Regions from separate parts of the Carbonatibacter coralli genome, predicted to be linked through region 3. Evidence: riboswitches for the same ligand, from Rfam matches in the RefSeq annotation. Region 3 holds a riboswitch; each other region holds the start of a gene.
The links. Region 3 has a riboswitch for cobalamin ahead of AAAH10_RS07585 (hypothetical protein). Riboswitches for the same ligand answer to the same signal wherever they lie in the genome.

Region 1: it holds a riboswitch for cobalamin, as region 3 does, so the genes downstream of both, AAAH10_RS04235 (DUF4198 domain-containing protein) here and AAAH10_RS07585 (hypothetical protein) in region 3, are expected to answer to the same signal.
Region 2: it holds a riboswitch for cobalamin, as region 3 does, so the genes downstream of both, AAAH10_RS15355 (TonB-dependent receptor plug domain-containing protein) here and AAAH10_RS07585 (hypothetical protein) in region 3, are expected to answer to the same signal.
Region 4: it holds a riboswitch for cobalamin, as region 3 does, so the genes downstream of both, AAAH10_RS13380 (ABC transporter ATP-binding protein) here and AAAH10_RS07585 (hypothetical protein) in region 3, are expected to answer to the same signal.

The regions. Positions count from the first base shown of each region.
Region 1 is NZ_JBBUTJ010000001.1:913,364-919,227, forward strand. Features, by position in the region: gene AAAH10_RS04225 (NikL family nickel/cobalt ECF transporter subunit) at 1-390, opposite strand, end outside; gene cbiM (cobalt transporter CbiM) at 374-1,174, opposite strand; gene AAAH10_RS04235 (DUF4198 domain-containing protein) at 1,238-2,026, opposite strand; cobalamin riboswitch at 2,245-2,466, opposite strand; gene AAAH10_RS04240 (GcvT family protein) at 2,570-5,044, opposite strand; gene AAAH10_RS04245 (trimethylamine methyltransferase family protein) at 5,098-5,864, opposite strand, start outside.
Region 2 is NZ_JBBUTJ010000010.1:1,713-7,576, reverse strand. Features, by position in the region: gene AAAH10_RS15375 (ABC transporter ATP-binding protein) at 1-111, opposite strand, end outside; gene AAAH10_RS15370 (FecCD family ABC transporter permease) at 111-1,151, opposite strand; gene AAAH10_RS15365 (ABC transporter substrate-binding protein) at 1,156-1,998, opposite strand; gene AAAH10_RS15360 (DUF7676 family protein) at 2,013-2,582, opposite strand; gene AAAH10_RS15355 (TonB-dependent receptor plug domain-containing protein) at 2,601-4,505, opposite strand; cobalamin riboswitch at 4,766-4,989, opposite strand; gene AAAH10_RS15350 (DUF6925 family protein) at 5,378-5,864, shown strand, end outside.
Region 3 is NZ_JBBUTJ010000002.1:452,095-457,958, forward strand. Features, by position in the region: gene AAAH10_RS07570 (N-formylglutamate amidohydrolase) at 136-1,116, shown strand; gene AAAH10_RS07575 (GNAT family N-acetyltransferase) at 1,179-1,727, shown strand; gene AAAH10_RS07580 (lysozyme family protein) at 1,793-2,758, shown strand; cobalamin riboswitch at 2,899-3,115, shown strand; gene AAAH10_RS07585 (hypothetical protein) at 3,151-3,708, shown strand; gene AAAH10_RS07590 (MATE family efflux transporter) at 3,920-5,317, shown strand; gene AAAH10_RS07595 (sensor histidine kinase) at 5,320-5,864, opposite strand, start outside.
Region 4 is NZ_JBBUTJ010000006.1:54,647-60,510, forward strand. Features, by position in the region: gene AAAH10_RS13355 (NAD-glutamate dehydrogenase) at 1-581, opposite strand, end outside; gene AAAH10_RS13360 (type 1 glutamine amidotransferase) at 1,046-1,864, shown strand; gene AAAH10_RS13365 (hypothetical protein) at 1,861-2,256, opposite strand; gene AAAH10_RS13370 (DUF2842 domain-containing protein) at 2,273-2,509, opposite strand; gene AAAH10_RS13375 (hypothetical protein) at 2,655-3,590, opposite strand; cobalamin riboswitch at 3,780-4,002, shown strand; gene AAAH10_RS13380 (ABC transporter ATP-binding protein) at 4,210-5,037, shown strand; gene AAAH10_RS13385 (ABC transporter substrate-binding protein) at 5,034-5,864, shown strand, end outside.

The DNA of each region.
Region 1 (5,864 bases), on a different contig from region 3:
TACGGAAGACGCGGCACCGCCATCCACTGCGGCCAGCCCCTCGGGCAGTTCATCCGCCTCAAGTGTCGCCTGCGCAATGTGCCCTGCGGACAGATCAGCGCGGAAAGACAAAGCCTGACGCGATGTTGGCCTGAAAGTAAAGAAGCCTTCTTCATCCGTCGTGGCCTCACCCAGCTTTTCACCGTTCTCGCCAAAGATCTCTACCAGGACGTTTTCAGCCATCTTGCCGTTCGAGAAGCCGATTTCACCCTCAACGATATCATCAACGGCATAAACAGAGGTAATGACCTTGTGCGCCATGGCTCCATTGATAGCAAAGACGGACAGCAAAAGACTGCCCAAAAGCGCACAAGCGATTTTCACAATTTTGTTTTCAAGAGCGCGCAACATGGAAGAGCTCCGGTTTTACCTTGTAAATCAATTGAATGGTCGAAGCGGTCAGCACACCTTCCAGCGCCATGACAGGGAAATGCGCAACGACGACAAACTCTGCAGCCTTCAGAAATTCATCACCCGACAGCGCCAGCGAGCCGGCCACCATCAGTGCTGTCAGCAGAATGGACAGCGATCCGCCAAAGAACCCCCACATCCCCGCTTCGCTCAGGGTTCCGCGATAGAACAGGAAAGCACCGAACAGCATCACCAGGGCAAAGGACAGGAGCGCAACAACATTCACCCAGAAGGACCAGCCAGTTTCCCCGGTCTGATAGCGAGCAAAAAGCTCTTCCCCGGCAAAGACACAGGCTGCAGCAAAGCCCAGCAGAAGAAGAACAGCACCACGGCGCGCCCAGTCACGGTTTTCAGGCAGCATGCCCCAGCGACAGAGATAGAAGACTGCCACAGCAGGCGCAGCAATGTTCAGCGCATTGACGCCCAGAACTGTCAGACCACCGAAACCGAAGAAGACAGCCTGAAGGACCAGCGCGACAAAGAGCGCAGGGAAGGCTGCCCACCCAAGCACGACCCCCAGAAGCCCGTTCAGGATCAGGTGAACAGAGGAAAATCCGAGAGGAACATGGATTAGCGAAGCCACAAAGAAGACAGCGGACAGAACCCCCACCCGCGGCAGATTTTCAGGCGTGACCTGTCGGAGACCGACGGCCAGACCACCGGCGGCCAGAACAGCTCCGCCAATCAGAACCGGGTTGGATAGTGCGCCATCAACAATATGCATAAGACTTCGACCTCTTGTAAGAACCGGGTGTCGGGCCCTGACCCGACACCCGTTCTGTCCGCATTACTTCAGTTCGTTTGCCTGGATCCAGATTACAGCATCCTGGGACAGTTCCTTGCCCTCGAATTCTGTATCAGGACCTGTTCCCAGAGCAGCAAAACCCCAGTGACCCGCTTTTGGCAGACCAAATGTAAAGGCGCCGGCGGCATCAGCACGGATAGAGAAAGCCGGTGTGCTTTCCCAGGCACCGTCCTTGGCGAAAGAGTTTGTTTCCAGGTTCGGCTCGAAGTTCATGTACTCGACCTCGATCTCGGCATAAGGGACAGGCTCGCCTTCAGAAAGAACAACACCGCTGAAGGTGCTGCCCGCAACAGCTGCATAAGGTGCAATCAGTGGAACGATCTCTGTTTTCAGGCCCTGTGGCTGATCCCAGTCTGTCGGCAGTTCACCAACGTTGACGTAGGACTTGGTGATCTGCTGGATATAGATGTCTTCGCTGCCTTCAAAGTAGGGAGCAGGCTGAACAACGAAAACGTTGTCGCCCAGACCTTTAAGACGAACAGTCGCTTCATAGGCTGTGTTCGTGTTTTCGGCAGACGTCCAGTCGATCACAGACAGTTTGTCCTTCAGATCGGTTTTCTTGCCTTTTTTGATCACGAAGAATTCTTCCGGCTCAACCATTTCCATAACATGGCCGGACTCAGCCGGGTGCGTGAAAGGCATTTTCAGTGTGATCTCGCCACCTTTTTCAAGCGCTGTCTCAGGGGTATAGACCAGCAGGAAGTGTGCAGAAGCCGGCACAGTTGAGAGCGCTGTAAAAGCAAAAAGGGAAGCAAGGAAAGTCTTTTTCATGGTTCGGATCCCGATGTGGTTTTGCCTGTGCATCAGACAAAAATCAGCACAAGCGTTTCAAAGTTGACGCTTGTCTTCTGAAACCGGGATCAGTCAGAGAGTCTGGCAGGCACAAACAAACACACCCGCCTGCAAAGCAGAAATCCAACGGCCTCAAAAAACAGGTTGAGGCACGTCACACAACGGAAACCGCTTTTCTGGATACCCCGTCCGGAAAAATCAGTGACGCTGTACGGGCAGGTTTCCTGGCTCAGGATCATCGCTGGCTGTTCGCCTTCCCTGCAAGACAGCCTTGCAAGTGGCCTTGTGAACAGTTGGCTCACCTTCACAGTTGCGGGGACAGCCCCGGCTTCGGATTCCCTGATGGGCAAATCCAACCGAGTTCCCTTTTAAGCTCAGGGCTGCTTCACCCCTGGAGCACCAGTACGGCGGCGATTTTTACACCTCCGGGTGGTGACTCGCAAGCCCTGATTCAAACCACACAACGAAAAAGGGACACTGTGTTTTCACAGCGTCCCTTTCCTCTCAATCTGCGCCTTTGCCTCAGCTTCTCAGGCGCTTGCCTTCAGCATCAAAGGGCGGTTTCTCCAGAACCGTCGCCTTGTGAGGCAGGCCAAGAACCGCCACATCCAGTTCGGTTCCGGGCTTGGACTGGTCAAGGTTCACATACCCCAGCGCCAGCGACATCCCGACAGAGTGCCCGTAGCCACCGGATGTGACACGTCCGACATGATTACCCTTGCTGTCAAAGATCGGCTCACCGCCAACCGCATCCGCATCATGCGGTGTCTCGACAGACATCAGAACAAGACGGTAACGGGCTTCCCTGCCCTGAAGCTCGGCAAAGGAGTCTCTGTTCAGGAACTCCTTGTCCATTTTGATCAGACCATCCAGACCGGATTCATGCGGCCAGTATTCTGTAGAATACTCCCGTCCCCAGGAACCATAGCCCTTCTCCATTCGCAGAGACAAAAGCGCCCGGCTTCCGACGGGACGGACACCCAGATCACCACCGCTTTCCAGAATCAGATCATAGAGCTTCACCTGATCCTCTTCCTTCATGTAGATCTCGTAACCCAGATCCCCTGTGAAGGACACCCGCAGGACCAGAACATCACAGCCCGCAATGGTCATCCTGCGCGACCGCATGAAGCGGAAAGCCTCGTTGCTGAAATCCTCCTGCGGAGCCAGTCGGGACATGATCTCCCGCGCATTCGGTCCGGCGAGGTTAAAGCCGCACAGGGCATCCGTCCTGCTTTCAAAGGAAACGGTGTCAGGGCGTGGAACAGCCTTGAAATAACGCTGATGATAGCGCTCTGCCATACCGGAACCGAACATCATGAAGTGATCATCGCCCAGTTTGGTGATGGTAAAGTCACCGGCAACCCCGCCCCGCTTGGACAGCAACGGTGTCAGGCAGGAACGCCCATCCACTGTGGGCACCCGGTTGGCCATCATCGCATTCAGCCAGTCTGCAGCCCCTGCACCCTTGATCTCGTATTTGGCAAAGTTGGAGATATCGATCAGACCCGCAGAGGCACGCAGGGCCTTACACTCCTCTCCCACCTTTTCATGCCAGGGCTGGCGGCGGAAGCCGTAGGTCTCCACAACATTCCCCTGCTCGTCCCGCGGCCAGCTCTCATCCGCAAACCACAGGGGATGTTCCCAGCCATAGTTCAGACCGAAGGCCGCGCCCAATGCCTTCTGACGCTCATAAAGCGGGCGCACGCGGGCGGGACGCCCTGCCGCACGTTCCTCGTAGGGATAGTGGATCTTGAAGCGGTGTGCATAGCGATCCAGCGTCCGGGCCTTGGTGAACTCCCTGTCTGCCCAGCTGCCGAAACGCGCAACATCCCAGACAAACATGTCCAGTTCGGGTTCGCCGTGAATGACCCATTGCGCCAGCATAAGTCCCAGACCACCCGACTGGGAGAAACCGGGAATAATACCGTTGCAGCAATAGTAGTTTTCCAGCTCCGGCACCGGCCCGTAAAGCGCTGCAGCATCCGGTGTCCAGATCATGGGGCCGTTGATCATCTTCTTGATGCCCGTGTGCTCCAGATCGGGGATACGGGTCATGGCGTTCATGATGTTGGGCATGATCCGGTCCAGATCATCCGGCAGCAACTCGTGGCCAAAATCCAGTGGCGTGCCCTTTTCCGCCCAGTATCGTCCGTCCTTCTCGTAGGCTCCAACCAGCAGCCCCTTGCCTTCCTGGCGCATGTAGTACTCGCCATCCCAGTCACTGACAGCAGGGATGCGCTTGTCACCAAGGGCTTCGATTTCAGGCATGGTCTCCGTGACCATGTACTGGTGCTCCATGGTCATGAGCGGCAGTTCATACCCGCCAAGCCCGGCAACCTCGCGCCCCCAGAGACCAGCTACATTGATCACCACCTGCGCATGAACCGTTCCGCGCGGCGTGACAACATCCCAGCTGCCATCCTCGCGCTGGACTGTCTCTGTCACCGGTGTGAAGCGGTGAACCTGCGCACCACGCTTGCGGGCGCCCAGTGCATAGGCATAGGTCACACCCGATGGATCAACATAGCCTGAATCAGGTTCGAAGAAGGCGCAACGCAGGCCTTCCGTGTTGATCAGGGGATTCATTTCCTTGAGCTCTTCCATGGACAGCTCGTTGAACACCACACCGAAAGCCTTTGCCTTCGCAGCCTGAATCCTCAACTGGTGTTCACGATCCTCTGTCTGGGCAACATAGATGTACCCGTTCTTCTGGAAACCAACGGACTGCCCGGTTTCCTCTTCCAGCTCCTCATAAAGCTTCATGGTGTAATACTGAAGCTTCGAGATATTGCTGTTGTCATGCAGGCCGTGAACAGAAGCCGCAGCATGCCATGTCGAGCCTGATGTCAGCTCGGAGCGTTCCAGCAGCATCACATCGGTCCAGCCCAGTTTGGCCAGGTGATAGAGGATGGAGCAGCCCACCAGACCACCACCGATCACAACAGCCTGAGCCGTGGGCTTCAAAGGTGTTGCAGCGTTATTCTTTTCATCCATGATTTCAGTCTTTCATTCGCTAGACGGTGCAGAGACAACCAGCCCGGGCAGGGTCAGGGCTCACCCAGTCCGATTTCCTCGACCCGTTTGGCCTTGTAGGCTTCCAGTTCCTCGACGACAGCCGGATCCAGTTCCGGCTCCTCATATTCATTCAGCGCCTGCTGCCAGACTTCGGTTGCCCGGCTCAGGGCATCCTTCGCACCATTTGCTTCCCAGTTCTCGTAGTTCTGCCAGTCCGAGAGAATGGGCTGATAAAAGGCATCCTGATAGCGGGCCATGGTGTGATCCGTACCAAAGAAATGACCACCCGGCTGAACAGAGGCAATGGCATCGAAGCCCAGCTCGTCCTCGGCAAAGTCCACCGGTGTCATGAACGCCATCATCTGCTGAAGGATTTCCACATCGAGAATCAGCTTTTCGTAAGAGGCCGTCAGCCCTCCTTCCAGCCATCCGGCAGAGTGATAGATGATGTTGGCTCCCCCCAGAACAGCTCCCCAGGTTGACATGCCCGTTTCATAGGCTGCCTGCAGATCCACAGCATTCGACGCATTGGCATTGGAGGTCCGGTAAGGGATACCGTAGCGCCGTGCCAGCTGCCCGCCAGCGATGTTCGCCTTGGCATTTTCCGGTGTGCCAAAGGCCGGAGCACCGGAGCGCATGTCCACATTGGAGGTAAAGGAGCCGTACATGACCGGCGCACCCGGATTGACCAGCTGTGTCAGGACAACACCAAAGAGCGCCTCGGCATTCTGCTGCGCCAGAGCCGCAGGCAGTGACACGGCCGTCATGGCTCCCATCAGAGTGAAGGGCGTGACGGAAA
Region 2 (5,864 bases), on a different contig from region 3:
TGGCCCGATCAGGCCAACCAGCTTGCCAGCCGTTACAGAAACAGACACATCATCAAGAAGTGTCTTGTCCTTTTTCCGAAGGCTCAGGCCTTTTGTTTCAAGGGCAATCATCACAGCATCTCCCTTCTGTATCGGACCAGCAGCCAGAAGAAGAACGGCGCACCAACGAGGGCTGTCAGAACACCGAGTTTGAGTTCCGGCCCCGGCGGCATCAGACGGACAGCAATATCCGCCAGCAACAGCAGACAGGCGCCTCCAATTCCGGCTGGCACCAGCAATGCCCTTGGCTGAAAACCAACAAGCGGACGGAGGATATGGGGAACAACAAGACCGATAAAGCCAATGGCCCCTGTCACAGAAACAGCCGCGCCAACGCATAGAGCACACCCCAGAATGATCCGGGCCCGAATGTTCGGGACGTTGAAACCGAGATTGGTGGCGCTTTCCTCACCAAGACAAAGGGCATCCACACCGCGCCCTGCCCCCAGCAAAAGCAACCAGCCCGTTATCATGAGAGGTAAGGCAATCCAGACGTGGGTGAAGGTTCGATCTGCAACAGACCCCATCATCCAGAACAGAATTTCAAGAGTGGCAAAGGGGCTGGGTGCAAGGCTCAAAGCCAGAGACGTCATGGCAACGGCAAGGGAACTCAGAGCAACTCCGGCAAGAATGAACCCGGTCGTACCCGGCTTCTTTCCTGTCAGGATATACAGTCCGACCAATCCCAGCAGAGCCCCCGCCACTCCCCCTGCTGTCAGCGCAAGGTTTGAGTACTCTGCAAGACTGAAGTAGAGGACAACAACAGCGCCAAGAGAAGCCGTACTCGAAGTTCCGATAATCCCCGGATCAGCAAGTGGATTGCGGAAAAGGCCCTGCAACACAGCCCCCGACAAGCCAAGAGACAGACCGGTCATAACAGCCAGAAGTGTACGGGGCAGACGTACCTCGACCAGAATAAGCCTGTTTGTTTCTCCAAAGACATCAGGATCCAGATACAGGAAGTCCCATGGCAGGCTGTCAACAAGCGGTCCGCCAACCCTTCCCAGAGACAGGGAAAAGAAAAACAGCCCTGCCAGAACACCGAGAAGCGCGAGACTCAATACTCCGGAGACCGTTCTTTCACTCATTCGGGAAACGGGCAAAACACTCATCGTCTCACTCCTCACGCTCAATACGTTTGCGAATGGCTCGGGAAGTCTCAAAAAGCCGAGGCGTGGCACAGATCAGTTCGCTTCGGGTTAAATCCATTCGCAAGGCCGGAAGCCGACTGGCTGTCAAAGCAGGATGGTGGAGCAACTGCGTTGCCATGGCTGGCATTGCTTTACCACTTCTTTGAAAGACAATCAGATCGGGATCACTCCGCAGAAGTCCTTCCACAGACAAATACCCCCAGCTTCCAATTCCGAGTTCATCCGCAACATTCTTCAGGCCGGCTTCCGCAATCGCCGTATCTCCGAGACTTGGAGGGCCTGCTGTCGTGCCACTGGCGCCATAGAGGATCACCCTCCTGTCCAGTGAGTCAGGTTTCGGTCTCTCCAGAATGGCTTCAATGATCTGCCTTCCACGCAAGGGACGGCCAATTGCATCCGCCACCTTCTGAATATTCGCGATCATGTCCTCCAGACTTCTGGCCGGATCCAGAACAAGCACGTTTTTTCCCTGTTCTTCCAGAAGGGCAACGGTGTATCGGCTTGTATAACGTCCGGCCAGAACCAGATCAGGCTCCATCGGCAGGATTTGTTCAATCAGGCCGTGATTGACATCATGGTTCTGTGCTTCCTCCCAATAGGCAGAGATAGAACGGTCCCGTGCCAGAAAGGAAACGGACCGGATCTCGGCAGGATCACCAAGCATCAACAGCAACTGGTCCGTACAGAGATTGATGGAAACAATTCCGCCCCTTGCACGTTCGGGTTCACCCTGTCCGGCTCTGGCCGCCAAGGCCGCTGCCATACAAAAGGCAAAAACTGCAAAGGTGATGCTGGAAAGAAGTTTCATCAGCAAGTCAGCTCCTAAAAGAAACCTGTGGCTTTGTGATCCGTATCATCAAGCTCACGTCCCAGATATCTCCGGCCAATGTCTTCCCACATGGCCAGTTTTGTCCAGTCGGGAAACTCGGCCATCGTGTCTTCATTCGTCATGAAAGGATTGGCAAAGAAGATTGTCATCACCTGCTCCCCTTTCCCGTTGAAAAGCTGCAGACTCCAGCTCGTTGCGCCGCCTTCCCTGTTCAGACGCCGGATGATTTCTGCGCGGGATACCCTGCGCGCTTCATTCAAGACGTGATCCATGGAACGCCCATCCATTCCCCTGACCTGACCGATACAGAGATGGAAATGGGTGCCGCCAAAATGGACAGTCAGATAACCGTTTGAAAGCGAGATCGTTTTCGGTTTGCACGGACAGCGAAATTCATAGGCAACACCTTCAATAACCGGCCCGAAAACAATGTCTTCCCAATAGTTTTCAAAGACATCCCTTAAAAGCTCAAGCAGGTAACCCTCCCCAGTGGGGAGGGTATAGACTTCTGAAAGACGTCCGCTTGAACTTTCCACAATGTCCGGAAGGATCACAGAAGTCATCCTGCATAGCTCCTGCACTCAGAAATCAACCCGGACACCGGCAAACCCCGAAACCCCCGGAGTTCCGTAACCGAAAACTTCTTCATAATCCTCGTTCAGCAGATTTTCACCACGTGCAAACAACTGCACATTCTCATGAATGTCATAGGTTGCATTGACGTTTACGAGTGTATAGCTGTCCAGTCCCACGATGCTTCTGGCAAATGTTGGTGAAAACCGGGTGTCCTTTTGATCACCGTTGTAATCAATCCCCAGATTGACGTTTGCCCGATCTTCCAGAAAACGATAATTCACGTTCAGACTGGCAATATGCCGTGGTCGCCTGACCTGTTCTGTCCCATCCGCGGTTTCCGCGTTGGTGTAGGTGTAGCTGGCAATCAGGTTCAAATTGTCCAGAACTTCAGCATCTGCACTGACCTCAATCCCCTGTGCAGGAGAGGTTCCGCTCAGATTCACAGCAGTATTGCCCGAGCCTGTAATCAGGTTTGTCACACGGGAATTGAAATAGGTGAGATCGACAACAAGTCGGTCTTCGAAAAAGCCTTGTTCAACACCAAAGTCCCAGCTTTTGCTTTTCTCCGGTTCAAGATCGGGATTGCCAACAAAGGTTCCCGTGAAACCGAACAGCTCTGTCAAACTGGGATTTTTAACACCTGTGCCGTAGCTGCTGTGAAAACGCGTGCCTGTCTCGCGAAGGTTATAGGCCGCCGTTACACGGTAAGTCATTTCATCTTCAAAATTGTCACTGTCATCAAAACGGCCACTCAGGGACAAATGCAAATCGTCAAAGAGGCTCAGATTGTATTCTCCAGCAATGCTGTTGGTCTTGATATCAACCTCATTGGCCATCGAGGAAGTCTGAATTGTGTCCTTCTCGTGCTCCAGCAACAGGGTTGCGGCATGCTCTGCATCCGGGATACTCTCTGTTTCAAAGCGGTAGGTTGTTTCATAATCCAGCTTGAGCTTGTCGCCTTCGGAGGTAAAGGAGGTCGCATTGTTGCTTCGGTTTTTGCTGTCAACATCGGAAACAGCAACACTCGCACGGTGGGACCAGGCCCCTCCAAACAGATCATAGGCGACATTGGCACGACCATAACGCTGGTAAACGGTCGCATCGTTATCCAGATCAGTCAGTGACGACACATTGAAAATCGATCCGTCAGTTTCAAGAAACGAACGGGTGTAACGCCCTGTAAAATCAATATCGAGGTTCTCAATCGGTGTAACGCCGAAAGAAACATTCCCCTGTGAAATCGTATGCCCGTCATTTTCAGGATTACCATCATCTTCATCGGCATGGGATATACCATTGGTCGAAAAGCGGGATGCATCAAAAGCAAAGCGATAGCGCTCTCCTCCACCGCTGAAACCGGCATTCAGATCATGCGTTGCAAAGCTGCCGGCACTGGCGCTCGCAAAACCTCTGAAACCCTTTTGCCCCTTTTTCGTGATGATATTGATCACACCGCCGATGGCATCACTCCCCCACAGGGCACTTTGTGACCCTCTGAGAACCTCAATACGTTCAATGTTGTCCACCAGCAAGGAACCAAAATCAAACTCGGATCCCGCAGCAGGGTTGTTTACTTCGACACCATCAATCACCACAAGGGTCTGATTGGCTTCAGCACCACGGATACGAATCTGCGTAAAAGCCCCAAAGGAACCGGTTCTGTTTACAGCAAGCCCCGGAACATCCCTGAGAATATCAGAAACATAACGGTCTCCACGCCTTTCAATTTCTTCAGCAGTGATGACAGTCACAGCACTTCCGACTTCACTGGCTTTAAGCTCGATCCGGCTCGCAGAAACGACAATCTCTTCCAGTTCCTCAATTTCTTCTGATTGTGTTTGCCCTTCCTGTGCCAAAGCAGCAGAAACAATTGTTGCCATGGCAATTGCAAGCCAGGACGCAGTTGTCATGATTTTTCCAGAATGTGTAATGAACATAACTCTACCCTTGCCGCCAGACAGGCAGCACCGTTCTGCCGCTTTCAACAGGGCAAAGCCGCCAAAAACCCGGACAATCAGGTGTTCAGACACGACAACAGCCCTGCCAGACGGCAGTTGTTAAACATTTTCAGGATTGGGAGAGTGGATGGTTTGATACTCTGACCCAATCGCAGCAACACGATGTGCGTCACTGCGACGAATCGCAGTCATACCCGCTCACCCGGCAGATACAGAGTTGACGCGTTTGGGCAGGTCTTCTGGCTCGCGGGTCAAAACTCATCCCGGCCTTCCCGGACTTTCATCCAGTGGCCATAATTCCGGGCTTATTGCTCGCCGCTCACAGTTGCGGGGACAGCTACGGATCAGGATCCCTGTTGGGCAATTCCCTACCGTATTCCCTTTTAATCCCGAGAATCCATCTCACTCACGGGAACCACAAACATGCACGCATAGATAAAATGTGACGAAAAAAAGTCAATTCCCTTTTTTGCATCACGCGCAACAATCTCGCGATTTCACAAGAGAAAACACTGAATATTTTTATTTATTATCAGTGACTTAATGAATTTCATTGCTTTCCTTTCAAAATTCACAGCAAGCCGAAATCAGGGATATTGCTCCAAATCACAAATCTCTTTTCCAAAATAAAAATCAACATTAACAGCCAATGAGAGTTGTCATCGCCCGCAGTCCTGTTTTAACGTTCATCCAAGGGAACCTGGATGGTGGCGTCCCCAATCTCCTTGATCAGGAAGTCCGTTGAGTGCGCAATGCGCTGTCGGGACAATATTCCTGATTCTGCCACCAACAGCGCCTTTGCGGCCTCTAACAGGTTTCAAAAAATGACAGATACCGTCGCTCAAAAGATGCTCACAGATCTTGTCGGGCTCCTTCACGAAAATCTTGAAAACCCCGATACCAGCTGGAGTATCGGCTCGTTCGGAGCCATCGGCGAATACCACATTGATCCTGCAGAAAACAGAGAGGTTGTGCTCACCGAAACGGGGGGGGCCTCTGTAACAGATCGCGGTGGCCTGTCCGTCTCTCTTCCCGCCCGGGTCCACTTCGAACCCTATGAAATTCTGAGCAGCAGACGCGAGTTCTGGCTACAGGGCGGCAATTTCTGTATTCCGGCTGAAAACTGCACGGTCCATCAACGCTCTGTCCTGAGCGAGCTTGGTCCTGACCGGAGCGCTCTGCGTTCCTGTGACCGGGAAGCCGTGCTCTTTGATATGGGACTGAAACAGAGGAACATTGATGTCTGTATCCGAACTGCAGATCCGGAGCTAATTGCACTGCTGCGTTCAAACTGTGGCAAATCCCTGTTTG
Region 3 (5,864 bases):
CTTCCCCAAGGCCTGCCCGTATCTTTTTGTAACGTTTTTCTGCTGGGATTTCAAAGACCTCTTGTTTAAAATTACAGACGGAATGCAGGTTAAAACTGCAAAACCTGTAATTTTTCTGGAAATAAAGACTTCGAAATGAATCAGTCCAGCTCATCTCCGGCTTCCATAGCACGTCCCTTCACCAAAAGGGAAGATGCCTTGGCTCTTTACCGTCCGGAAGAGCTGAAACATCCCCTGATTCTCTCCTGCCCCCACAGCGGAAGGACCTATCCGGACAGCTTCCTGACACAGTCCTGTCTGAACAGCTATTCCATTCGCCGTTCGGAAGACGCCTATGTCGACCGGATGCTCAAACCCATGGTAGAGGCAAACGCTCTGGCCATGGTCCAGGCTCTTTTCCCGAGGGCCTACGTCGATGTGAACCGCGAGGAACTGGAACTTGATCCAGCCATGTTCAGCGATCCCCTTCCGGAAAGAGCAAACACAACCAGCCCGCGGGTCAATGCCGGACTGGGCACTGTTCCCCGCAGCGTCAGCACCCACATTGATATCTACGACAAGCCCCTGCCCTATGCCGAGGCACAGGCCAGACTGGAAGACTGCTACCGTCCCTATCATCAGGCCCTGGATAACCTGATCAGGGAAGCACAGGCCGATTTCGGTTACTGTATTGTTCTCGATTGCCACTCCATGCCCGGCCTCAATCTGCCCGGCATGAACTCTGCCTTCCGGCAACTGAACCCCTTCGCCCCCCGGCAAGCCGCAAACAGGACCAGCCTTTCACTGGATTTTGTGCTGGGCGACCGCTTTGGAACCAGCTGCCATGATGCTGTCTCTTCCTCCGCACAGGAACGACTCGCAACCTGCGGCTTTAATGTTCTGCACAACACGCCCTATGCCGGGGGTTACATCACACGCCATTACGGCGCACCCTCCAAGGGAGTTCACCTGCTCCAGATCGAGATTTCCAGACAGCTTTACATGGACGAAAACACACTGGAGCCAACATCCGGCATGCAATCGGTCGAGCAGGCTCTCAATGCCGTCATTGACTCGCTTCTGTCTCTGGATCCGGATGAGCTGGAACAGCTTGACTATCCGTTGGCCGGTCAATAGCAATAGAGAAACCGGCTCTGTACCGGAGCCCCTTTCCTCATCAGCATTTCTCGGATAGCCACATGTCCAGCGATTCTGTTTCCATTCGCCCCATGGTTTCTGCAGATTATCACGCCATCAGGGCCATCAATGCCTGGCATGTGGAAAACAGCACCGCTTCCTTTGAGGAACAACCGCCTTCCCTCGAAATCATCTCAGCCAAACTGGACGGACTGGAAGCGCAGGACTATCCGCGTTTTGTTGCGGAACGAAGCGATCAGAATGGCGGCAAAACTGTCATCGGCTATGCCTATGTTGCGCCCTATCACACCCGCCCGGCCTATCGCCACACTGTGGAAAACAGCATTTACCTTGCCCCCCGAGAAACCGGAAAGGGCATCGGCCGTGCACTCCTGCAAAGCCTGATCGTGGCCTGCAGCGAACCCTCAAATCGCGGTTATGACTTTGCCCGGATGCTGGCCCTGATCGGCGGTGTTGACAATGTCGCCTCCATCAGGCTGCACAAAGCACTTGGCTTCAAAAAAGTCGGATTACTGGAAAAGGTCGGATACAAGCATGACAAATGGCTCGACGTCATTGTGATGCAGCGCACTCTGAAAGCAACGGACTGATCCTCCCACACAGGAAATCTGGCACTGCATTTGCATAACATCTCCGGAATGAAACGGAGTCAGTCATGCAATCCCTGCCCATCCTTCCAGCGCAAACCCTGAAACACCTGACAGGCGGCCTTGTCTCCCTTGCCCTTGTCTGTGGTCTTGCGTTCCAGGCGAAGGCATCGGTCAACCCCGGACAAATCAAGCCATCTCTTGCCGATCCCCTTGCAGGCGCCCTGTCCCACGAAGCTGAACTCTGCCGCTCTGCCATTGATCAGGTCGAGCGGGACAACAAGATTCCCCTCTATCTCCTGCGCGCCATTTCCCTGGTTGAATCCGGGAAATGGGATGCCAAAAGCAAAAGCAGACAGGCCTGGCCCTGGACGGTCATGGCAGAAGGCAAGGGGCGATATCTTCCCAACAAGGCGGCAGCGATTGCCGAGGTGAAGAAACTGAAAGCCAAAGGCGTCCGGAATATCGATGTCGGCTGCATGCAGGTCAATCTTCACTACCACCCTGATGCCTTTGCCAATCTGGAAGAAGCTTTCGACCCTTACGCCAACGCACGCTACGCAGGCAATTTTTTACTCAATTTGAGAAAAGAAATGAGATCCTGGACCATGGCTGTCGGCCGCTACCATTCTGCAACGCCCAAATATGCCGGCCCCTATCGCCACAAGGCCATCAAGGCATGGCGGGGATTGCAGCAGGATGCGAACAGGCAGCGCCAGGAAATCATGCAGGTCGAAGCAGAGGAACGCCGCGCTGCTCTGAAAGCCAGACAGGAAGCCCAGAAACAGAAGACAACAGAAACCGGCAACAGGATCAAACCGCAGGCGCATCCATCACTGGCCCTTGCCCGCTCCGCTCACAATCCGGTCAGGCCATCCCGTGAAACAGCCGCAATCAGCTTCGAAACGGAAAACGCCCTGATCGGCAAGGCAGAAGTCGACGGAGAACTGCTGACGGTCGCTGAAAACCATGACGTGACTCCACAGCCAATCTACAGAAAAACGATCTCTGTCCGCACTCTTTTCGGCCACTGATCCGCGCGTTGAGCACCCGGGATAAAGCTACAATATCTTGTGTATTTTCCATGAAAAACACAGCTTGTAGTAGCCTTCCAGGCATTTTTCCTCACACCCGTCCCAAAAGCTGTGTTGACAGCACGGATTGAAAATCATAGTCTCAGGACACATCGCACGGTTTCCCTGTCAGGATCGCTTCTGACCGGGATGAAAAGGGAATTTGGTGCGAAGTCAGAAAGTCTGATTTCAACTCCAAAGCTGCCCCCGCAACTGTAGATGGCCAGCATTGATCAAAGTCCACTGGTTTTTCCGGGAAGGCGATCAAAGCGTTTACGAGCCATAAGCCAGGAGACCTGCCGCGCACTGTTTCAACCCATTTTTCCGGGCGGGGTGCACCGGTGGAGGCTTATATGAACGCGACAAGTGCCATTGCCGGCATGATGGACAGCCAACTGTCCCTGGATGATCTGAAAACTTCAGAATCCAAAGGTTTCTCTCTTTCCTTTTTGTCTGACAGCGAAAGCACAGCCGGGGGTTCTCTCTCCCTGTCTGCACGCTTGTGCCTTTTGGGGCAACGCTCTCTCAGCTCAGAAGAAGCAGATGTCTGGTTCCGGTCCGTACCGGAAGATCCGCGTGCAATCCTCCACCGTTCGCTGTTTGAAGACTTTTTTTCCACTCGCAACTCTCTGTGGAACAGCACCTTCAAGGCAGAAGATATTTTTGTCACATGGCTGCTGAGCCTTGCTGACGATCTTTCTCCGGCAAAGGCTGCGTCCAGGGTCCTCAAACTCCTCAGTGATGAGGGGCAGCATCATCGCCTGACCACCGAAGGTCAGCGTCTCAAAGGCTTTCTGGAAGAGACGCTGACCCTTTCGGGAAAACTCAATACCCTGGCCCGCAGACGCCGCGGCGGATCACGGTCCAACAACAAAACTACAAGACAAAAGCCCTCACAGCTCATGAATTGACCTCGCTGCATTCCCGTAATTCCCAGGGATGCAGCACTCAACAGGGGACAACACGATCGCTTCTCTCTCTTCTCTCTCTGATCGTGTTGTCCCCTCTTTTTTTGCCCGGGCTTTCGCAAAACCCCAAGCTGTAAAACAGGTCGCACTCACCTGAAAAAAGATGTAATTTGCAGATCCAACTCGCAAAGAACACTTTCAGGAATCCGCCACAATGTCAGAACAAACGCCTCAGGAGGCTGCAAACAGGACTGCGCAAACAGCTGGTTCTGCCAGCGATCTTGTCCCTCACAAAAAGGTTCTGTCATTGGGGATTCCCCTGATCATCACAACGCTGACAACACCATTACTGGGTCTTGTTGACACGGCAATTATGGGGCACCTGCCCGATGCAGCCTATCTGGGAGCCGTTGCAATCGGGACGGTTGTCTTCAATTTTCTGTTCTGGAGCTTCGGCTCCCTCCGCCTCAGCACCGTCGGCTTTTCGGCACAGGCTCTGGGTGCCGGAGACCAGATGGAACAGAAGGCCAGTCTTCTGCGCCCTCTTATCTCGGGACTTTGTATCGGCGTGGCTCTTGTTCTTTTGCAGTGGCCCCTGCTGACGGCAGGCCTCTGGCTTATGGGTGGAACAGAACAGGTGTCCGGCTTTGCCCGGGACTATGCAGAAATCCGCATCTGGGCTGCCCCCCTGACACTTGGGAACTATGCTCTGGTCGGCTGGTTCCTCGGGCGGGGACAAACCCGGACAACCCTTTTTCTCCAGGTCCTGATCAATCTGGTCAACATTGCCCTGAGCCTGCTGTTCGTCATTGAACTCAACATGACCATCAAGGGCGTCGCCTTTGCAACCGTTCTGGCCGAGGGCACCGGTTTTCTGGCCGGCCTTGTCATGGCCTTCCAAGGCCTGCGCAAAATCCGCCTCAGAACGGACTGGGCGCAGGTTCTTGAACGGGCCCGCCTGCTGGCGCTGGCAAAGGTCAATGGCGACATCTTTATCCGCTCGGCCTGTCTTGTGCTGTCCTTTGGCCTCTTCACAAAAATGGGGGCCAGCTTTGGCGAAGAGACACTTGCGGCCAATGCTGTGCTGATCCAGCTTGTCTATCTGGCGTCCTACGCTCTGGATGCCTTTGCACATGTTGCCGAAATCCTGACCGGCCAGGCCAAAGGTGCCAGAGACAGATCCCTGTTTGATGCCGCCGTGCGCCAGTCCAGTCTGTGGGCTGCCGGCACCTCGCTGGTCATTGCCCTGGCCTTCTGGTTTGGCGGTTCTGCAATCATCAGCCTTTTTACCAGCATCCCCGCAGTTCAAATCAATGCAGAGACATACCTGATCTGGGCGGCCATTTCACCTCTGGTTGGTGTGGCAAGCTATCAGCTCGATGGTGTTTTCACGGGAACAACCCAGACCTCGGCCCTGCGCAACGGCATGGTGCAGTCAGCCATCGTCTATGCTGTTTCTGCCCTTGTTCTGAGCCATTTTTACGGCAATCACGGCCTCTGGCTGGCCTTCAGCGGGTTCTTCGCCTTAAGGGCCCTGACACTTTTGCGCTATTATCCGACCTTGAGAAGCTCTATCGGAGCGGAAAACACACACAGCATAAAAGCCGCCTGAAATCAGGTGGCAACAGGCAGGGAAATCACCAGGGCAAGCCCCCCGTCCTTGCGGTTTTCCGCGTGCACTTCCCCGCCAATCGCCTCAATGTTCCTGCGGACAATCCACAAACCGATTCCCATATGCGGACTGCCGGTTGCTCCACTGCCCGGCGTTTGAGACCGGTAGGAAACATAGCGCTCGAAAATCCGCTCCAGTTCGCTATCCGGAACACCCGGCCCGCGATCCCGAACCGAAAGTTCCAGAGCCGAGCTCCCGCGTTTGGCCAGAGACAGGGAAACTGTCGTTGAAGGCGGAGAAACCTCAAGTGCATTGTCCAGAAGATTTTCCACAACCGTTTCAATCAGATCATCGCTGGCAAGAACGCTCTGCCCTTCCTCGATCTCCGCAACCAGCGAAACCTGCTGCGCAGAAAAGCGGGGGGCATAGGCCTCTGCCATCCGGGACAAGAGGGAGGACAGGGCAACCGTCTCCCGCGGGGGGACAACCAGATCTGCAGAGCTCTGATCAAGCCGGTGCGCTGTCGCCACCAGCGAGTCCAGCCGCT
Region 4 (5,864 bases), on a different contig from region 3:
ATTTTCCAGTCGTCGACGGCATCACGGACGTCCTGGAAAACCTTGTTGAGATCCGCTTTGACGGCTTCACGCTGTTCTTCGGTCTGTTCCGTGATCAGGATCTGCATCAGCGATTCATGTCTGCTGCCTGCTGTTTCAGCCTTATCGACTGGCAGGAGCTTGATCAGCTTGCCCTTTTTGTCCCGTTCAACGTGGATGACCGGGTGAACGATCAGGAGTGTTTCCTTTTCCATTCTCTGCAGGGCACTGGTCAGGGAATCGACCAGAAACGGCATGTCGTCGTTCAGGATCTCGATGACGGTGTGCGAGGACTTCCATCCGTGCACGTTGGGACGGGGATTGAAAACCTCGACCAGGTGCGCGCCTTCCTTCTTGCACTGGATGCTTTCCCAGGCACTCATGGCTGCACCAAACAGGTTTTCGGTGCTTTCGTCTTCTATGTCATCCAGTGGAACATTGCTGAAGAACTGCTCAATGAAGTCCTGCACCTGTGCTGTTTTGTCTTTTGGCAGTTTTTTCAGAGCGTGTTCGTTGATCCGTGAAATCAGGTCGGCAATGCTTTGCTTGCTGGACTTGCTCATTGGATGAGATCCTTTGTTGGTCGGATAATTTTGAGAGGGATTGCAGGAAAAGACGGGACAATGGAGCTGAAGAGAGCTGCGTTTTCGTTGTCGGAAGCCTTTGGCTCAGCTGTGAGCCAATTGAGAACGGGACTGTTTTTTCTGCTGTTGATCAGCATTTTTTCTGTTGTCTCTGCTTGATTGCTGAAGCGGGCCAAAGCGACAATTCTTTTCCCTGTAGCGCCATGTTAACCCTAATTGTTGTTGTTTCCTATAGAAAATCGGGATTCCTTCAGAGCTTTCAGGAACTTGAAAGTGAATCAAATTCACAGGCCTGACGGTGCAGGCAAGGGAACAAAACAGGATTCCATTGAACGCCTTTCTGATTAAAAAAGTGTTAGTCGGTCTTTTCCGGGCTGATTTTTCCAAAAAGGGCTGCAATATGGTTTCTGTTCTTTTCCGGTCCGGGTCCAAGGAGACGTGTTATGAAAATCCTGGTGGTTGAAAGCAATGCCCCCGAGGTTCTGCCAGAGGGCAAAAGGCATCCGGCTGCGGATCAGTATGGCGCCTTGCTCTCCCGGCTTGCAGGTGATGTACGGTTCAGTGCTGTGACTCCCTATGAAGATGGCTTTGATGCTGCTGTTCTGTCTGATCTGCTGCCAGAGCAGGATGGCGTTGTCTTTACCGGATCCGCGAATTCCTGGTCGACGGACGATGAGCGCTCACGGCCTCTCTGGACTGTTATGGAGCAGGCTTTTGATCACAAGCGTCCCTGCTTTGGATCCTGTAACGGAATGCAGCTGGCTGCTGTCGTTCTGGGGGGACGGGTCGGGGCGAGTCCGAAGGGGCTGGAAATCGGTCTGACCCTTCCGCTCAGGCTGACAGGGGAAGGGCAGCGTCACAGAATGATGGACGGCAGGAAGGAAGGCATGGTTGTGCCCTGTATTCACCGTGACGAGGTGCAGGAGCTTCCCCCTTCCGCCCGGTTGCTTGCCGGCAACGATCACTCTCCGGTTCAGGCCTTTGCAATAGGCCCGTCCTGTGGAGGGGAAACGGGATCACCGGATTTTTGGGGTGTCCAGTATCACCCGGAGCTGGGACCCGGTGATATTGCAGACTATATCAACCGGGAGCAGGGGCTTTTCTCCGGTCGGGAAAAAGCACTGGCAGACTGGCTGGAAGAGCTGGAACAGGATTCCGCCCTTCTGGCCGCAATCAAGGCTGATCCGGATGATCTGATTCTGGAAAGGCGGACATCGGAACTGGCGAACTGGCTGGATTACATCAGGAGCCTGCGATCCTAGTTCTTGCGGAGTTCCTTCCAGATCAGGCTCTGGATCAGGGGGTCCTCAATCACCATGGGGCAGCGACTGCCAACAAGGCCGAGATAGAGAAGTGCGTTCCCGGCTTCGCTTTCCAGTGCCTGTCTGTGGCTTTGTTCCAGCGGCTGACGGCGCACGATGCGCGCCAGGGGATCCCTGAGAGCCCTGGGTGTTGAATCCAGCGCAAAATCAACAACGCATGTGCAATGCCCCGCTCTGGCTCCGGCTTCCGTGGCACCGATGTGTCGTGCCAGCTCCTTGTTGCAGAACGCGAGGGCCTCGCTTCTTTCAAGGGGAGGTTCTGCGGAATTTGCTGTCAGGGGAGACAGCCAGACTGTCATAAACAGCGACAGTAGAAGGGGGCTTGTACGCATCTGCTTGGTTTCTCGCTCAATCCTGTGAGGGGTGATCCTCTTTGGCAATTGTGGCTTTTTTGTCCTGCTGTTTTCTGTAGGAAAAATCCAGGAACTTAACAGCCGGATAGATCCAGGCCATCCCTGCGACGAGAGCATAGAGTATCTGTACGGCCCAGTGGTCAGGCAGAAAACCGGCAAGCGTTACGGCGACAACGATGTAAGCGGCCAGACCCAGCAGCATGATAAAATAGCCACTGTTGAGATTGAGCATGATCCGAACTCCTGCATGACACTCCAAGGTTTGTAGAATGAAGGCCTTTTGCGTTCAAAAATCAAGCTTTTCCGACGCCTCACAGGAAAACCCCGATGAAGGGCCGGCTTCAATCGGGGTTTTGTCCTGTTTCCGGAGGGGCCTGTCAGAAGAACCGTTTGAGGAAAGACTTTTTCCTTGGCTCTTCAGCGGTTTCGACAACCCGGGGAGCTGTCTTCTGTGGCTTGCTGCTTTTGGTGAGGTTTTCAGCAGCCTTTTCAAGGCCTTCATCGGCAAAGCCTTCCAGACCGGATTGCAGCTTTTTCTGCAGGTCCTGCCTGTTGTCAGCCTTGATACCCTGATTCAGATGACCGACAGAGATATCCTTCGACAGTCCTGATTCCTCAACCTGGCGCTTCAGCGACTTTTCGACGTGGTCACTGTTGTAGCTGCCATCGTGCAGAACCGCATAGCGTTCCTCGTCAATCTGCGTGACGGGGCGCGTTCCATCCCGGACAATGTTCTGTTTGACCTTTGTCTTCAGACGATTGATGGTTTCCTCACCGTGAGTCTGAACGAGGTCAGGATTGGAGAGGTTCGCGACTTCAAACATGGAGACCGCCAGTGTTTCCAGAGGTTTGTGCTCATCGTCATAGAGGCTGTCATCCTCGGCAAGGTCACCCAGGAATGTGCTCTGGTCCTTGACATATTCATCGACAACATGGGCCTGGAGCACGGCGCCACCGCCCTGTTCAAGCGGGAGCCTTTGCAAAAAGGTTGTAAAGGTGGCTTCAAGGGCAAGCTTGGTGACGGAAACCCGGAAGGGTTCTTCCCACTGTTCCGCTGTCACAATGTTCAGGGTGCTTTCACTTTGAGCCAGCTGTGTTCTCAGAAGCTCATCCAGTCTTCTGTGATCCTGGCTGACAACAAAGTCATGCAGTTTCTGATTGATAAAGCGACTGATTGGAAGCCCGAGTATTGTGTGGGTCTCGCCTTTACCGTCATGAATAAATCCAGCTTCGTCGGTTTTGCAATAAAGGCTGTCATCGTCGAGTTCCGGTATTTCGGGACTGTCTGATGTGTTTGTCTCGAGAGTGCTCATGTGGCTGTTGCCTTGCTCAATTTTTCGTCTTTTAGTTGAACTGTTCTTTGAGGAGTTCAGTTTTCTTGTCAAAAACCATATCAGGAACTCTTTGATGATTTCTTAAAGCGCGAATTCTTTCATCGTTTCCTGATGGTCGCTTTGTGACTTTGATCTGTATTTCTGCTTGCAAAGCGTTTCAAAGTTGAAAATACTCTCATCCATCTTGGTTCCGTTTATGCGAGACGCGAGAACGGATTAAAAGGGAACACGGTGAGGCGTGCCCATCAGGGACCGATGCCGTGGCTGCCCCCGCAACTGTGAGCGGTGAGGAACACATCAGCAATGCCACTGACCCCTTGTGAGGTTGGGAAGGTTGTGTGTTTCCGGAGACCCGCGAGCCAGGAGACCTGCCAGGTGTTGATGTGATCCAAGCCGGACGGGGTTTTCCGGGTGGGGCAAGTGGTTTCCCTTTTGCACTGTTTTATTCCAGCTCAAAAGTGGTCAAGGCTTCTCTTTCCCAGACTGATCCTGTCCTGATGTGGGGGAAGTTTGTGTTGACAGAACGCCGGGCTGCTTGTGCTTTTTCAGCTCCTGACCACTTTTTTGTGTCTGCAAGGACCGGGAAAGGGAGGGACTGATGTCGATGACTGGTTCTGATCTGCTGCCTGTTTTGAGAGCTGAGGATCTGACCTGTCTTTCAGAGACGGGCCAACCGCTTGTTCGGGATGTTTCCTTTGAGATTCAAAAGGGGAGCTTTCTGGCTATTGCCGGTCCCAACGGGGCTGGTAAGACCACACTCCTGCGTTTGCTTGCCGGACTGCTGGTGCCGTCTGCCGGGGCGGTGTTCTTCAAGGGCAAGGCCCTGAAGGATATCCATCCCAGAAAGAGGGCACGGCTCATTGCCTATGTGGGACAGATGGACAAACCCGATACGCGTTTGTCCATTCGGGAATATGTTTCCCTGGGGCGTATTCCGCACAGCACAGGGTTTGCTCCGGAAGAGCACAGGCAGAAGGTCGATCAGGCCCTTGAAAAGGTCAGGCTTCTTGAACGTTCCGAAGACCGTCTGGGACTGCTTTCCGGCGGCGAGATGCAGCGTGCCTCGCTGGCGCGTGCCTTTTGCCAGGAACCGGAAATTCTCTTTCTGGACGAGCCGACAAACCACCTTGATCCGCTGGCCAAGGGGCTTCTGCTTTCCCTGGTCGCAGAAAGCGGTGTGACCTGTATTTCTGTTCTGCATGATCTGGCTTTGATTCCCCCGATCGCAACACACGCCCTCTTGCTGGAAAAGACCTCGATGGTCGCTTTTGATCAGGTTGAGAAGGTTTTGACCCAATCAACTGTGCAAAGGGTTTTTGGCGTGGATTTCCTCTATCTCAATCATCCTGAACAGGAACGGAAGATACCGGTTCTGGATATTCCTCTTACTCGCCGTGATTCTGAAGAAAATGGAGTAGCGTTATGAAATATGCATCAGCTTTGCTGGGCGGTTTGATTTTTTCGGCAGGCCTTGCTTCTGCCGAGCCGGTAACAGTTGATAACTGCGATTCGACCCTCACCTTTGACAAGGTGCCGGAGCGACTGGTTGTTCACGACATCAACATGTCCGAAATGGCTTTTGCGCTGGGTCTGCAGGACAAAATGGTCGGTGTTACAGGAATTTCCGGCTGGTACAAAACCAGCCCTGAATTTGACACCAAGCGCGGTGACATTCCGGAGCTTGCACCAAAATATCCGTCCGTTGAAAACCTTGTTGCAGCCTCTGCGGATACCTTCTTTGCGGGCTGGTACTACGGCATGCGTCCGGGTGGCGAGGTGACACCGGAAACCCTAGAGCCACAGGGAATCAAAACCCTGATCCTGTCTGAAAGCTGTGTGCACCAGCACAAGGCTGAAAAGGCCGCGACAATGGATCTGCTTTACAGTGACGTTCTGCGTCTGGGCAAGGTCTTCGGCAAGGAAGCGGAAGCCCTGAAACTGGTCGATGGCTGGAAAGATCAGCTCGCGGGTATCAGGGAAAAGGTTGGCGATGCCAGCGGTACGCGTGTCTTCCTGTTTGATTCCGGTGACGACAAGCCTTTCACTGCCGGAAAGTACGCCATTGTCAATGCAATGATCGAAGCGGCAGGCGGTGTAAATGTGACTGCTGACATGGAAACCAGCTGGGGGCGTTCCTCCTGGGAGGCCGTTGCGGCAACCAATCCCGAGTTCCTGATTCTTCTGGACTATCAGAACGGAACCGGCGCTGAAGGCCTGCTGGAATGGCTGAAGGAACATCCGGCCATGAGCCAG